Regions from separate parts of the Hoeflea sp. CAU 1731 genome, predicted to be linked through region 2. Evidence: riboswitches for the same ligand, from Rfam matches in the RefSeq annotation. Region 2 holds a riboswitch; the other holds the start of a gene.
What was found. A riboswitch is a leader RNA that binds a small molecule or an ion and turns the genes downstream of it on or off. The one in region 2 is predicted to bind glycine.
Positions count from the first base shown of each region.

Region 1: it holds a riboswitch for glycine, as region 2 does, so the genes downstream of both, gcvT (glycine cleavage system aminomethyltransferase GcvT) here and AAFN47_RS11370 (FAD-dependent oxidoreductase) in region 2, are expected to answer to the same signal.

Region 1 covers NZ_JBDQQS010000001.1:301,352-307,908, forward strand. Annotated here, with positions in the region: gene gcvP (aminomethyl-transferring glycine dehydrogenase) at 1-1,435, opposite strand, end outside; gene gcvH (glycine cleavage system protein GcvH) at 1,450-1,818, opposite strand; gene gcvT (glycine cleavage system aminomethyltransferase GcvT) at 1,815-2,921, opposite strand; glycine riboswitch at 3,072-3,161, opposite strand; gene AAFN47_RS01485 (alpha/beta hydrolase) at 3,386-4,189, shown strand; gene AAFN47_RS01490 (LysR substrate-binding domain-containing protein) at 4,216-5,118, shown strand; gene AAFN47_RS01495 (ABC transporter substrate-binding protein) at 5,326-6,411, shown strand; gene AAFN47_RS01500 (ABC transporter ATP-binding protein) at 6,467-6,557, shown strand, end outside.
Region 2 covers NZ_JBDQQS010000006.1:53,688-60,244, reverse strand. Annotated here, with positions in the region: gene AAFN47_RS11380 (TetR/AcrR family transcriptional regulator) at 1-171, shown strand, start outside; gene AAFN47_RS11375 (cysteine hydrolase family protein) at 184-852, opposite strand; partial or broken gene AAFN47_RS11370 (FAD-dependent oxidoreductase) at 1,082-1,579, opposite strand; glycine riboswitch at 1,726-1,815, opposite strand; gene AAFN47_RS11365 (MmgE/PrpD family protein) at 2,089-3,465, opposite strand; gene AAFN47_RS11360 (M20 aminoacylase family protein) at 3,462-4,652, opposite strand; gene AAFN47_RS11355 (TRAP transporter small permease) at 4,653-5,180, opposite strand; gene AAFN47_RS11350 (TRAP transporter substrate-binding protein) at 5,213-6,181, opposite strand; gene AAFN47_RS11345 (TRAP transporter large permease) at 6,218-6,557, opposite strand, start outside.

The sequences.
Region 1 (6,557 bases), on a different contig from region 2:
CGAGTTTGCGCAAATAGCGCATCATATCTGTTTCGGAACGGATCGCGTGAAAGATCGGCTGTGTCAGCCATGGCTGACTACGCAGGGCGTTAGGCAAGCGGGATTTGGAGCTCTCAATGGTCGTGCATCCAAATACCTGGCATAGCGCATCAAGATCGCGGTCGCTGCTCGTTTCATCGAAGGCTACAGAGACGTGATCAGCATCAACGAAGCGCAGCAGGTAGCCGTGTTCTTCCGCCGCATCGCACAGGGCTTGCGCCTTGCCCGGCGCGTGCACGGTGACAGTGTCGAAAAACGTTGCGCCGTATAGCGCGTAACCAGCTGCAGTCACGGATTCGGCAAAGCGGCCGGCCATTGAGACGGCGTGCCGGGCGATCGTCTGCAGTCCGTCCGGACCATGCCAGATGGCGAATGCAGCGGCGATATTCGCCAGCAGCGCCTGGGCTGTACAGATATTGGAGGTGGCCTTGTCGCGTCGAATATGCTGTTCGCGCGTTTGGAGCGCGAGGCGATAGGCGGGACGGCCCGCAGTATCGACGGATTCGCCGACAAGTCGGCCCGGCATAAGTCGCGTCAGTTTTTCCGTCACCGCGATATAGGCGGCGTGGGGGCCGCCGAAGCCCATGGGCACGCCAAAACGTTGCGCGGACCCGATCACGATGTCGGCGCCCCAGTGTCCGGGCGGATCAAGCAAGGTCAGGGCAAGCGGATCTGTTGCAACAATCACAACCACATCCATGTCCCTGGCCTGTTTGATGAATTCGCCGACATCGTCGAAACAGCCCAGCGTGTCTGGCCACGAGATGATCACCGCCGCCATGTCCTCGGAGATTGCGCCATCGACGATTTCCACTCCGTGCGGCGCCATCCGGGTTTCCAGCACTGTGCGTGATTGCGGATGCAGGCGGTTGGCGACCGCAATCTTCTGGCGCTTCATGCGATGGTGTCTCCACGCGATTCCGGCCGCCTCCGCGACCGCAGTCGCCTCGTCGAGAAGCGATGCATTGGCGATCGGAAGCCCCGTCAGTTCGCTGACCAGCGTCTGAAAATTGAAGAGCATCTCCAATCTTCCCTGGCTGATCTCCGGCTGATATGGCGTATAGGCCGTATACCAGGCCGGATTTTCGAATAGATTGCGCTGGATAACCGGAGGCACATGGCACCCGTAATATCCCTGTCCGATTTTGCTCCGCGCGACAACGTTGCTTTCCAGCCGTGTTTTCAGTTCAAGAAGGGCGTCCTGTTCTGAAACGGGCGCGGGCAGGTTGAGCGCGCCCTTGAACCGAATGCTTTCCGGGATGGTCTGGCCAATCAAGGTCTCGACGGATGGAACGCCGATGGTCGCCAGCATTTTCCGTATGTCATTGTCGTCCGGACCGATATGTCGGGCCGCAAAACGGGTGTCTTTGGCGGGTGCGCCAGTCTTGGAAAGCATGTCTGTTTGGCTCCTTAAGCGACCGACGCCTTGTAGGCGTCAGCGTCCATCAGGTTTTCAAGTTGCGAGGCGTCGTCGATCCGCATGCGCACCAGCCAGCCATCGCCCTCCGCACCGGAATTGATCACCGCCGGTTCGCCAGACAGCGCTTCATTGACCGCAAGAATTTCTCCGCTTACCGGAGCATAGACGTCCGAAGCGGCCTTGACGGATTCGACAACGATAAAGGGGTCTTCCTTCGCAACCTTGCTACCGGATTCCGGCAGTTCGACAAAAACGATGTCGCCAAGCTGCTCCTGGGCGTAATCGGTGATGCCGACCACGGCCTCGTCGCCTTCCAGGCGAATCCATTCATGATCTTCCGTGTAATAGACTTTGCTCATTGCTCTTTTCCCCTTTTGTAATTGTGTGGAACGAATGGAAGTTTCTGAAGCGTGCAGGCGAGTTTTCGCCCGCGAACTTCGGCATAGACCGTGTCGCCGACAGCGTAGGCGCGGTCGACGCTGGCAATAGCGACGGGATGTCCGCAGGAAGGACCAAAGCCGCCCGAAGTGACAACGCCGATTTCAGAGGCCTCATTGCTGTCGCTGTCATAGAGCAACACGTCTCCCCGCACGGGCGCTTTGCCTTCGGGCGCCAATCCGCTTTTCTTTCGGTCAGCGCCAGCTTCGATGTATTCGGCGATCGCCTTGGCGCCGATATAGGCGCCGTCGGTCCGTAAATCCTTCGGAATGGCCCATACGAGGCCCGCCGATAGCGGATCCACGGTTTCATCCATATCCTGTCCATAGAGCGGCAGACCTGCTTCGATACGCAGACTGTCGCGCGCCCCAAGCCCGATCCATTCGACTTCCGGTTCCTTCGCGAGGTTTTCGGCGAACGCGATTGCGTCTGCGCCCGGATCGAATGCGATTTCGAAGCCGTCTTCTCCAGTATAGCCGGATCGGGACACAAACATCGACGCGTCGGTTACAAGCACCTGCATAAAGGTCAATGAACTGGATTCCGGAAGATGACGCGAAAGGACTTCCGCTGCTTTTGGCCCCTGCAGCGCAAGAAAGACGCGTGGTCTATGGCTCACTGATACGTCGAAATCCGCGGCGAGCGCATGAAGGTGCGCAAGATCCTTCTCGGCGCAGGCGCCGTTCGCAACGACGAGATAGCCGGTGTCCGAAAGGCGGCTGACGATAAGATCGTCGATGATGCCGCCTGTCTCGTTTAGCATGAAGGTGTAGCGTCCTGTGCCGATTGCCTGATCGCCCGCGTGATAAGGGCAGGCGTGGGCAATGAAGCGACCGGCGTCCGGGCCTTCGACCTCGATGTGCGACATGTGTGAAATGTCGAACAGGCCGGCGTCCGAACGCGTGTGCAGATGCTCTTTCATCACGCCGAGAGGATAAGAAATCGGCATGGAATAGCCCGCAAACGGGCCAAATCGGGCGGATGCCGCCTCATGCAAAGCTGATAGTGGTAGCGTTTTTGTCATTCTGACTCCGGACACAGTTGCACACCCCCATGCAGATGCATGGAACACGTGCCCCTCTGTCTGGAGCCTGAGAGACTTGCGCAACCGGATCTCTGTCGGCGGCGCTTACACCTTCGGCGCGGAACGGCAGTTCCGACTTTCCAGAGTGTCAATCATTCCACGGTCCTTTGGCCTGAGAGATTATGGGCATTTTCCCCTTCGGCGGCGCCGGCCAGCGGCGCTCTCTCCCGCGGATGATGCAAGACCGCCTTGCGACGATCTCTTGACGCTGCTTAAAGTAAAGCAGGAATCAGAGGATGTCATCCGCTGAGGGAAAGTTTCAACGAGAATCGTTGCGTATTTTGATCAATTCCTTGGCTATGAAACTGAAAAAGAGAGGAAAATTTCCTGCGCTCGCCGTTTTGGCGGCGGCTTTTCTCGTTGCAGTTCGAATCGTTACGGACACCCAGGCGGCATCCGGGCCCTTGAAACCGTACAAGGACGATCTCTTTGCCTATCCCGGCGTTCTGGAATTGCAGGACAATGGCGGCTTCATGAAAGTCGACTATCAGGAATTACGGGATATCAACAAAAGAGATCAAGTGCCGGAGCGCCGCGTGCAGCGCCGATATGTTTCGCTTAAACCCAATCGGCAGCAGCGAAAGTTCGATCTCAAGTCAGACGGTCAGACCCTGGAGACCTACGAGATCGGAAAAGCGTCGCGTGCGCGCTTCGCAGTGATCTTCGTGCACGGCAGGGGGGGAGACAGGCGGCTCGGCGTAAATGACTGGTCGTTTGGCGGCAATTTCAACAGGCTCAAAAATCTCGCCGTCAATAACGGCGGCGTTTATTACGCTCCGAGTTTTTCCGATTTTTCCGATGGCGGTTATCGGGATCTGTTGTCGCTGGTCGACCATATTGCAAAGACGTCTCCCAATGCGCCCATCGTGCTGGCATGTGGGTCCATGGGAAGTCAGCTTTGTTGGCGCGCCGCCCACGAAGCAGCACTGGCGCCAAGGCTTGCCGGCATGATCATCCTTGGAGGTCAGCGGGACGATCGATTCCTGCAAAGCGAGGCATTCCGCTATTCCAGGCCGCTACTGCTTGCCCATGGAAGCCAGGACAGCGTCTATCCCTGGCGGCAGCAGTATCAACTCTACGACAGGACGAAACAGGCAAGACCGGATTATCCCGTGCGCTTTGTTTTGTTCGAGACGGGCGGCCACGGCACGCCGATCCGGATGATAGATTGGCGCACCTCGCTGAACTGGATATTGTCACAGTCCTGACATTTAGCTCCGGACGGGTTTCGCAAATGGCCTTCACGCTCAAACAGTTGCAGTATTTTGTCGCGGTGGCCGAAAATGGCTCGGTCACGCGCGCCGCTCATTTGTTGTCGATATCGCAATCGGCCATAACGGAAGCTCTCAAGGAGCTTGAAGCCGATCTTGGCGTCACCTTGTTCGAGCGGCATTCTCGCGGCCTCAATATCACGCACAATGGTCATAATTTTCTGCGTCACGCGACAAGCATCCTGTCCGGGGTGGCGGACGCCCGTCGCGCCTTTTCCGAACCATCCGAAAGGATGAGCGGGCGTCTTAACCTGGGCGTTACCTCGCTTGTCGCCGGATATGTGCTTTCCGATCTCCTGTCGCGCTACCGACGCACCTATCCGGGCGTGGCGGTCAACGCGATCGAGGATACGGGCGAATATCTTGAACATCTGCTGATCGGCGGCGAACTCGACGTCGCCGTGATGGTGACGAGCAATCTGCGTGACCGGTCTGCGCTTCAGGCGGAGAATCTCGGCATCTCGTCCTACAAGCTCTGGCTGCCGCTTGGCCACGATCTCTCGACGGTGCAGAGCGTGAACCTTTCCGATCTGGCGGATGAGCCCCTGATTCTGCTGACGGTCGATGAAATCGAGGAAATGACCGGAAAACTGCTCGCTGTGCTTGGAAAACCACCCAATGTCGCTTTCAGGACCCGGTCGGTCGAGGCTGTCAGAAGCCTCGTGGCGACAGGGGCGGGCATCGCGCTGCTGCCGGAACTCATCTATCGCCCATGGTCGCTGGAAGGCGATCGCATTGAAGCCCGGGATGTATCCGCAAGCCTGCCGGTTGTGCAGGTTGGCGTCGTCTGGCGCAAGGGCGCTGAAATATCCGAGCCTGCGAAACGCTTCATCGCCAATTCCAAGACATATGGGCCGTTGCGTTAACGTGAGTGAATTCGGATATTCCGATATTACCATTCTGATCTTTGAATTTGTGAACTCTTGAGTCTGCATACATTCTGTATTTGCGGCGGCATGCGAGAGAATTGCAATTCAACCCCTGTTCGGGAGAGCAAGATGAAACAACGAATGAAACTGGGCATTCTGATTGCAGCGTCGACAGCGCTGACCACTCATCACGCATTAGGCGATATGTTGACCGAGATCGGACCTGCGGAGGGTCAGGTCAGTATCGTTGCCTGGCCCGGATATATCGAGCGTGGAGAAACCGACCCGGCGTTCGACTGGGTGACCAAGTTCGAGGAGAGTTCAGGCTGCAAGGTCAATATCAAGACAGCCAACACTTCCGATGAAATGGTCGCGCTCATGAATGAGGGCGGTTTTGACCTTGTGACGGCTTCCGGCGACGCGTCGCTTCGCCTGATCGCTGGAAAACGCGTTCAGGAAGTCAACCCGGATCTGATCCCGAGCTGGAGCAGGATCGACGACCGGCTGAAGGACGCGCCGTGGCACACGGTCGACGGCAAGCACTACGGAACGCCTTATATGTGGGGTCCGAACGTGCTCATGTATAACACGGAGGTTTTTCCGGAAGCTCCGACAAGCTGGAGCGTTGTCTTCGAAGAAACGACCCTGCCTGACGGCGCCTCGAACAAGGGCCGGGTGCAGGCCTATGACGGTCCGATCCATATCGCCGATGCAGCCAACTATCTGATGCATCACAATCCCGACCTTGGCATCAAGAGCCCCTATGAGCTCAACCAGGAACAGTACGAGGCTGCGCTCAATCTGCTTCGCCAGCAGCGCGAACTGGTCGCCCGCTACTGGCATGACGCCTTCATCCAGATCGACGACTTCAAGAACGAAGGCGTCGTCGCCTCCGGTTCCTGGCCATTCCAGGTCAACCTTCTGAACGGTGAGGGTGAGCCGATTGCTTCGACCTTCCCGGAAGAAGGCGTGACCGGCTGGGCAGACACCACTATGATGCATGCGGATGCGGAAAATCCGAATTGCGCCTACATGTGGATGGAGCACACCCTGACCTCGAATCTGCAGAGCGATCTTTCCGTCTGGTTCGGCGCCAATCCGAGTGTGCCTGACGCCTGCACGGACGGCAGCGGAATGCAGACTGCGGAAGGTTGCGCAACGAACGGTTTCGATGATTTCGAGAAGGTTGCTTTCTGGACCACGCCGGTTTCCCAGTGTGCGAGCCAGGATGAATGCGTGCCCTATTATCGTTGGGTCTCCGACTATATCGGCGTAATCGGCGGTCGCTGATTTCAGCAAATGACGATGGCCCGCCGCAAGGCGGGCCTCAGACGGGACAGGACGAATGCAGGTAGCGGTGAAGCTCTCGGGCATCTCGCGCCACTTCGGGGAAGTGCGCGCGGTCGACGAGGTCGATCTCGAAATAGCGGAAGGCG
Region 2 (6,557 bases):
GATCCGATCAATGTATATATTTCTATCGCCGCGATTTCCTATTTCTACTTTTCCAACAATCCGACGCTGTCAGCAATTTTCGGAAAGCAACTGAATGCACCGCAAGAGATCGCGTCCCGACGTAAACATGTCGTAGATTTTGCACTGTCGGCTCTGATGAAAACGAGCTAATTGCACCGCGCTCTAGGCGGGCGTTCCTGCCTGTAGTTGGACCGTTTCGAGGGCGTCCAGAATCGAGGCCGTGTCTGAAACCCAGCCGAACTTCATAGCAAAATTCTTGAGGGTCGCTGCCTGCAGATCCGGTGCAAACGATGATACGCCGTCCTCAACCATCGTCGTCCGGTATCCGTGATGGAAGGCCTCGCGGCCGGTTTCCTCGACACAGATCTGGGTCACCGTGCCCGTCAGGATGATGGACAGCACGCCGAGCGATCTCAGCAACTCGTCAAGATTCGTGCCGTGAAAGGAGCCATAGCCGTATTTGTCGATGATCGGTTCATCGGTTTGAGGACGCAATTCATCTATGACATCCGTGCATTCCAGTGCCTTATCGGTATCGGCGTACTTGCGTCGCGTTCCGCGCCAGCAACAGCGGATCTCTGCGTGACACTGCGGCGACCAGAGCCAGAGCAGATTGTCTTCCTGGTGGGCAAGAAATCGCGTGTATACGACCGGCGCGCCAATGCAGCGGAACCGTTCGGCAAGCCGCGCGATGCTCGCAACCGTTTTGCGCGCATCGGGAACTTCCAGCGGTGCGCCCTCGCGAACGAAGTCGTTCTGCATATCGACGATAAGCAGTGCCGGTCTGACGAAGATTTCATCGGCGGGCAAGTCGGCGGCAATGCGGCTCATTGGGCACCTTCTCGTTCGTAATCGGGTTAAACTTGTAATTCCGCAACAGAGTTGTCAACTATATGGTTGATAATCTCCTCATTCGAGCTGGCTCTTGTAACAACCTTTTCGCTCCCGGCATTCCCCGCTTGCGGCGCCAAATGGTCTACTTTTGCATCGCCCAATGGAGTGGGCCCCTGGGAGTGGACACTGATCAGGCTGCTGTTTTACCAGTCTGCCGGGTGTGTATTTCGAGACCGCCCATTGCGAGAAGCGTGTTGACCTTCAAGGCGCGATCAAACTCACGCCGGTTGCTGTAGACGTGGAGAATCCCGCGATCTTCACAATCAAAGTCAAACCCTTCGCGGTTTGCGTGGCTCTTGAGAAAGTCGCGCGCCAGGATCGCCAGTTTGACAGTGTCGATCGTGTTTCGCCCGTATCCCGGGATCGCCTTCATGAACTCCGCCATCCATGAATATTTGTGAAAGCTCGGTCTCGGATTCATCAACAGCGGAGCACCGGGCGTGAACATCCACTTGATCCCTTTGAATACAGTCGACCATCGGTTCCAAACCTCTGCGTTCGACGCCGACAGCTGTCCGCCATTGGCGAAGCTGGTCTCCATGGCTGCGTACCGATTGCGATCGAAGACCGTCACCTGGAATCCGCGACTGACAAGTGAATAGGCGGTTGTGATACCGGTAATGCCGGCGCCAATGACGGCAATAACAGGTTGAGATTTTGACATTTGATTCCCGTTCGAGGTTGCACAACCGCATCATGCGGTCGTTTCAACCCCCTCTGTCACGGGAACCTGAGCGCTTACCGGCATAGGGCGCCGTTTCGCCTTCGGTGGATGATCCTCTAATGTGATCACCGCTCTCCAGAGTGCCAATCGAGAGTGCAGTACGTTTGCCTGAGAGTTTCCGGGGCGGTTGCTCCTTCGGCGCCGGGATCTAACCCGATCTCTCCTGCATCTCGAACATTGAGCTAAGGCTCACTAAGGGAGTTAAGCCGCAATTGCAATGTCAACCTTCGCTATTGCGCTCAAACATCCCGCGCGACACGATTCGACCCATTCAGGACTGAAAATGTGGAGACTTTACCTTGGGCTCCGGACGCATACGGTTAGTAAAATGCTAAATCTGTCTTCGGGAACTCTAGGCACAATTTGATACGAATTGCTGACTCTTTCAATATTTTGCGTTGGAATGATGAGATACACACAAGCCTGTCTTGCTAGCTAATCGTTCGCATTCATGCAGCGTTCTGGTACCCGTGTGCTTGCTTGCACCACGTGCTGAAACAAGCGTCAGGTTCGAGCAGGGAAAAAGAAGAGACCCACTTTGCGTAAGATCGGGTCCGGCCGAAACTCAGGCAGTCGTTTATCTTGCGCTGGAACGTTGCCACATCAAACTCGTTTCCAGGGCTGCCCTTTACAGTATTTGTTTCTCTGGCGAGGGTTTCGCCGGAAATTAGCCTGAGTTCCACTCTGACTCTTCCGTCCAATGCAGTTTCAGCCTCCGTGGCAAACGACCGCTTGAATTTGTTCAGGTGGCGGCGGATTTCCGTCGATCGGACTTTCCTATCATCGAAATCACTGAGATTGAGCACTCCGTTCTCAATCAGTTTGGCCGCGGGGTAAGAGAAACTGAACCTGGCTTCGTTTGCATCTCTTGGAAGGTCGAAACGCAGGTTCTCCGCCAAGGTCGGTGGCAACCATACCGTAGCCGACACTACATCATCCAGCCCAAACGACGTTTGCTCTTTCAGATCCAGTATGCAGTCGAGCGCTTTGTGCGATGCAGCACAACATGGAAACCTCTTCATCCAAAGGCCATCGGTTACAATTGCCCACTGGTTTTCCCCGTCACACCGCCTCGGAACGGCACCGAGGCGGCCGCCATTTCCGTTGTAGAGTTCGGAAAACCCCCATTTGCCATTGATGAATTCCGATTGCCCCTCGAGCCCTTGTGCAGCCAAACAGGCGGCGATCACGGAGTTATGCGCAGCAATTCCTGCATGCGCCGGTTTCAAGGTCTTGCCGAACTGGAGCTTGGATCCCGCGGCCATGCTACTGGCGATGCTCATCGACGAAAGTATTTTTTCGGATGGAAGTTCCATTAGCTTTGCCACGGCTGCAGCAGCCCCGATCGTTCCAATCGTTGACGTAGAATGCCATCCGCTGGCATAGTGTTGAGGTTGCACGAGGCGGCCTATTCGTGCCTGCATTTCCAGACCGACGCAATACGCCGCTAGATAGTCTCCAACGGAGACTTCTTTTAGTTGTGACGCCGAGATCAGTGCGGGGACTATCACTGCAGAGGCATGTGTTATACCGGGCAAGAAATTGTCATCGAAATCCAGAGCATGAGCAGCAGTACCGTTTGCCAAAGCAGCCAATGGAGCCGAAAAACGTAATCCCGTACCCAATACCGGAACGTCTCCGCTGCCACCGCTAATTCTTATGCCGCCCTGAACGGATTTCGCCGGCTCAGAATTGCTGCCTGCAAGAATGCAAGCAAGGCAATCCAGCGTGGCGGTCCTCGCCCTTTCATATCCAATCTTGGAGATCGAATCTCGATGTACGCTTGCCGCGAAGGAAGCCAGTTCGCTGGAAACCATCTGGTTCATACGGACTCATCCAGTTCTTCGGCGACCAGGTTAACCCAGTAGGCGATTCCGTGAGGAATGACATCGTCGTTGAAGTCATATTTCGGCGTGTGAACGAATGGAGCATCTGGTCCATCGCCATTCCCCATAAGGATGTAGGCGCCAGGTCTTTCTTCCAGCATGAATGCAAAGTCCTCCGAACCTCCCTGAATCGACGTGTCGGCATCCACTACAGTTGATCCGGCAACACTTCTGGCAGCTTGGATTGCAATCTCAGTTTGTATTGCGTGATTGATCAATGGGGGGTACCTGCGCTGATATTTTGAGCGCGCTGTGCAACCAAAGACCGCCGCGCAGGATCTTGCCACATCATCCAGGTTCTTCTCGAGACGGTCTCTGATTTGCGCTGTGTAGCTACGCGCCGTTCCCCTTACTAGGATTTCGGATGGGATGATGTTTGGCGAAGAAAAATTGCCCCCCTCGATAAAGCCGATTCTTAGAATCGCCGCCTCGCGGGCGGGAATACGTCTTGATATGATATGCTGGTAAGAACTTAGAAATGCCCCGAGCGCAGCTGATGGGTCTGTGCTCCGGTCTGGAAACGCACCATGCCCACCGGTTCCCTCGAACACCACCTGCCAAGTATCGCCAGCGGCGAACAGGGGGCCATGTTTGATGGCAAAATGCCCTGCAGGCATGCCGGGCATATTATGCATTCCGTAGATTGCATCGCAGGGGAACCGCTGGAACAAACCTTCCTTGATCATTTCTCTCGCTCCGCCTTCGCTTTCCTCGGCAGGCTGAAAGATAAAGACGACCACTCCAGAAAAATCGTTCCGCTTCGCCAAGTATTCCGCAGCACCGAGTAGCATCGCGGTATGACCATCGTGGCCGCAGGCATGCATTTTGCCGTCGATGATCGACTGGTAGGGCAGCCCAGTGTCTTCCTGGATGAAAAGGGCATCCATGTCCGCCCTCAGGCCTATTGTCCGAGTTCCCGGTTTCAGGCCTTCGAGAACTCCCACGACTCCGGTTCCGGCCAAACCTGTATGCACCGTTATTCCGAGTTCGCGGAGGCGGTCTGCGACAAGACCGGCCGTCCTTTTCTCCTCAAATGCAGTTTCGGGATGCATGTGAATGTCTCTGCGGAGATCAACAGCGATATCGACCAAGGATTTCAAGCCGCGAACGTCTTCGACAAGAACCATCTACTTGACCTTTTCTTCTGCTTCGAACGCGTCCGTCATGGCTTTTGAAATACCGTGAATGAATATGACAATGACGAAAAGCGGCACTCCGATCGCGACAAGCAGCGTCGACATGTCGAACGTCTCAGCCTTGAGGTAATAGTGACGGGACAAGAAGCCGCGCGCGAAGTTGATGTTCGGCCCCCAAATCGAAAACCAAAGAATTGGTGAAAGAAACAGGATCACTGATAATCCACGCAAGCATTTCGCGCTTGAACTGATCCAGCCTGGAACATTCTCGGACAGTTTGACCAGCGAGGGATCGAATCCGGCCTTGAATGAAACAGTTGCTCCCAGAAGCCCAACCCAAACCATCGCAAATCGCGCAGCTTCTTCAGTCCAGGGAGGGGGAGAACTGAAAACATAACGCGCAATGACTTGCAGGCCGATGGATGCAACCATGGTTAGCAGGAACACTCCGGCTGCCACACGGATCACGAGGTCGAGTCCGTTACTTAGCCGATTCATGATTTTGACGAGTACGCGCATCGCAACCATTTCCGTGCGACAGAGGGGAGGAGCTACTGCTCGCCGCGGGCGCTGAGCAGCTTGTCGAGGTCGTCCTGCGAAACGACATCCGTCCAAACAGCCTTGCTTGCTTCTACGAACTTCTCTCGTTCACCGGGCGCCAAGTCAGCAATGGTCACACCTTTGTCACTCAGTTGATTGATCGCGGATGCGGACCAGTCGGCAGCCCACTCGCGGTTCGCAGCTATACCCTTAGCGACGGCGTCGTCCACAACGCCACGTTCTTCGTCTGTCAGGCCTTCGTACCAATCCTGCGATGCCAATATCATCCGTGCCGAAACACCAGCATTCAGCGGCGTGTAGTGCTTTAGGATATCCGTATGTCCAAAAAGCAAGGCAGAAGCAGGCGGATTGAAATACCCGTCCGCGACACCGGTTTGCAGGGCGTTTGCGATTTCACCCCAATTGACGATCGTACCCGAAGCTCCCCAGGCTTCGAACATCTTAACCTGTTCGCCATCCTTGCCGCGCAGGCGAAGTTTCTTGACGTCTGAAAGCTCTTCGACATCGAGTTTTGAGTTGAAAAGGCCCGCTTGTCCGCCACGCATGGCGAAGCCGACCAAACGAACACCATGCGGTGTGAGTTCTGAATTAATGTCGTCCAGAAGGCCGCTGCCAAGCGCGCTGTCAAACTGCGCGTCATTGCTGAAGAAGAAGGGAAGATACAGTCCTTTGGTGATTGGTGAGAGGCTGAAAACAACTGCGGGATTCGCCATGTTCACTTGAATAAGCCCCTGAGATACCTGGTCGAATCGTTCATTTTCCTTTCCAAGCGTATTTGAAGGATGCACAACAGAACTCATGCTGTTCTCTTTCAGGTGATCCGCAAATGCCTTGATGAACACATACTCGCCGTTCTTTTCGATATCTTCGGTTCCCGACAGCGCAATCAACACATCGTCGGCGTAGCTTGATACCGGGACGAACAAAACCGCCAATGCAATCACTATTGATTTCAACATCTTCTTCTCCTTGTTACGAGTGAGTAGTTTCGCAATCTAGTCGACAAAACCGAGCGCTCTCGGTAGTGCAAGAGTGATATCCGGTACGAGGATAAGTAGAAGCAGGAGAGCAATCTCCGCTATGAGGAAGGGAATAACGGCACGGACCAGCCGCCAATAGTTCATACCCACAACCGTCGAGAGTATAAGCAGCACTCCACCGAGAGGTGGAGTAAGAAGACCGACAGTCAGATTGAATCCGACAACAATACCCATATGAGTCGGATCAACACCCAGAGCGATAGCGGGCGGGATGAGCAGCGGACCCAACAACGCAACAGCAGCCTTGACGTCCATGATCATTCCGGCTCCGAGAAAAACCACGTTCAGAACCAGA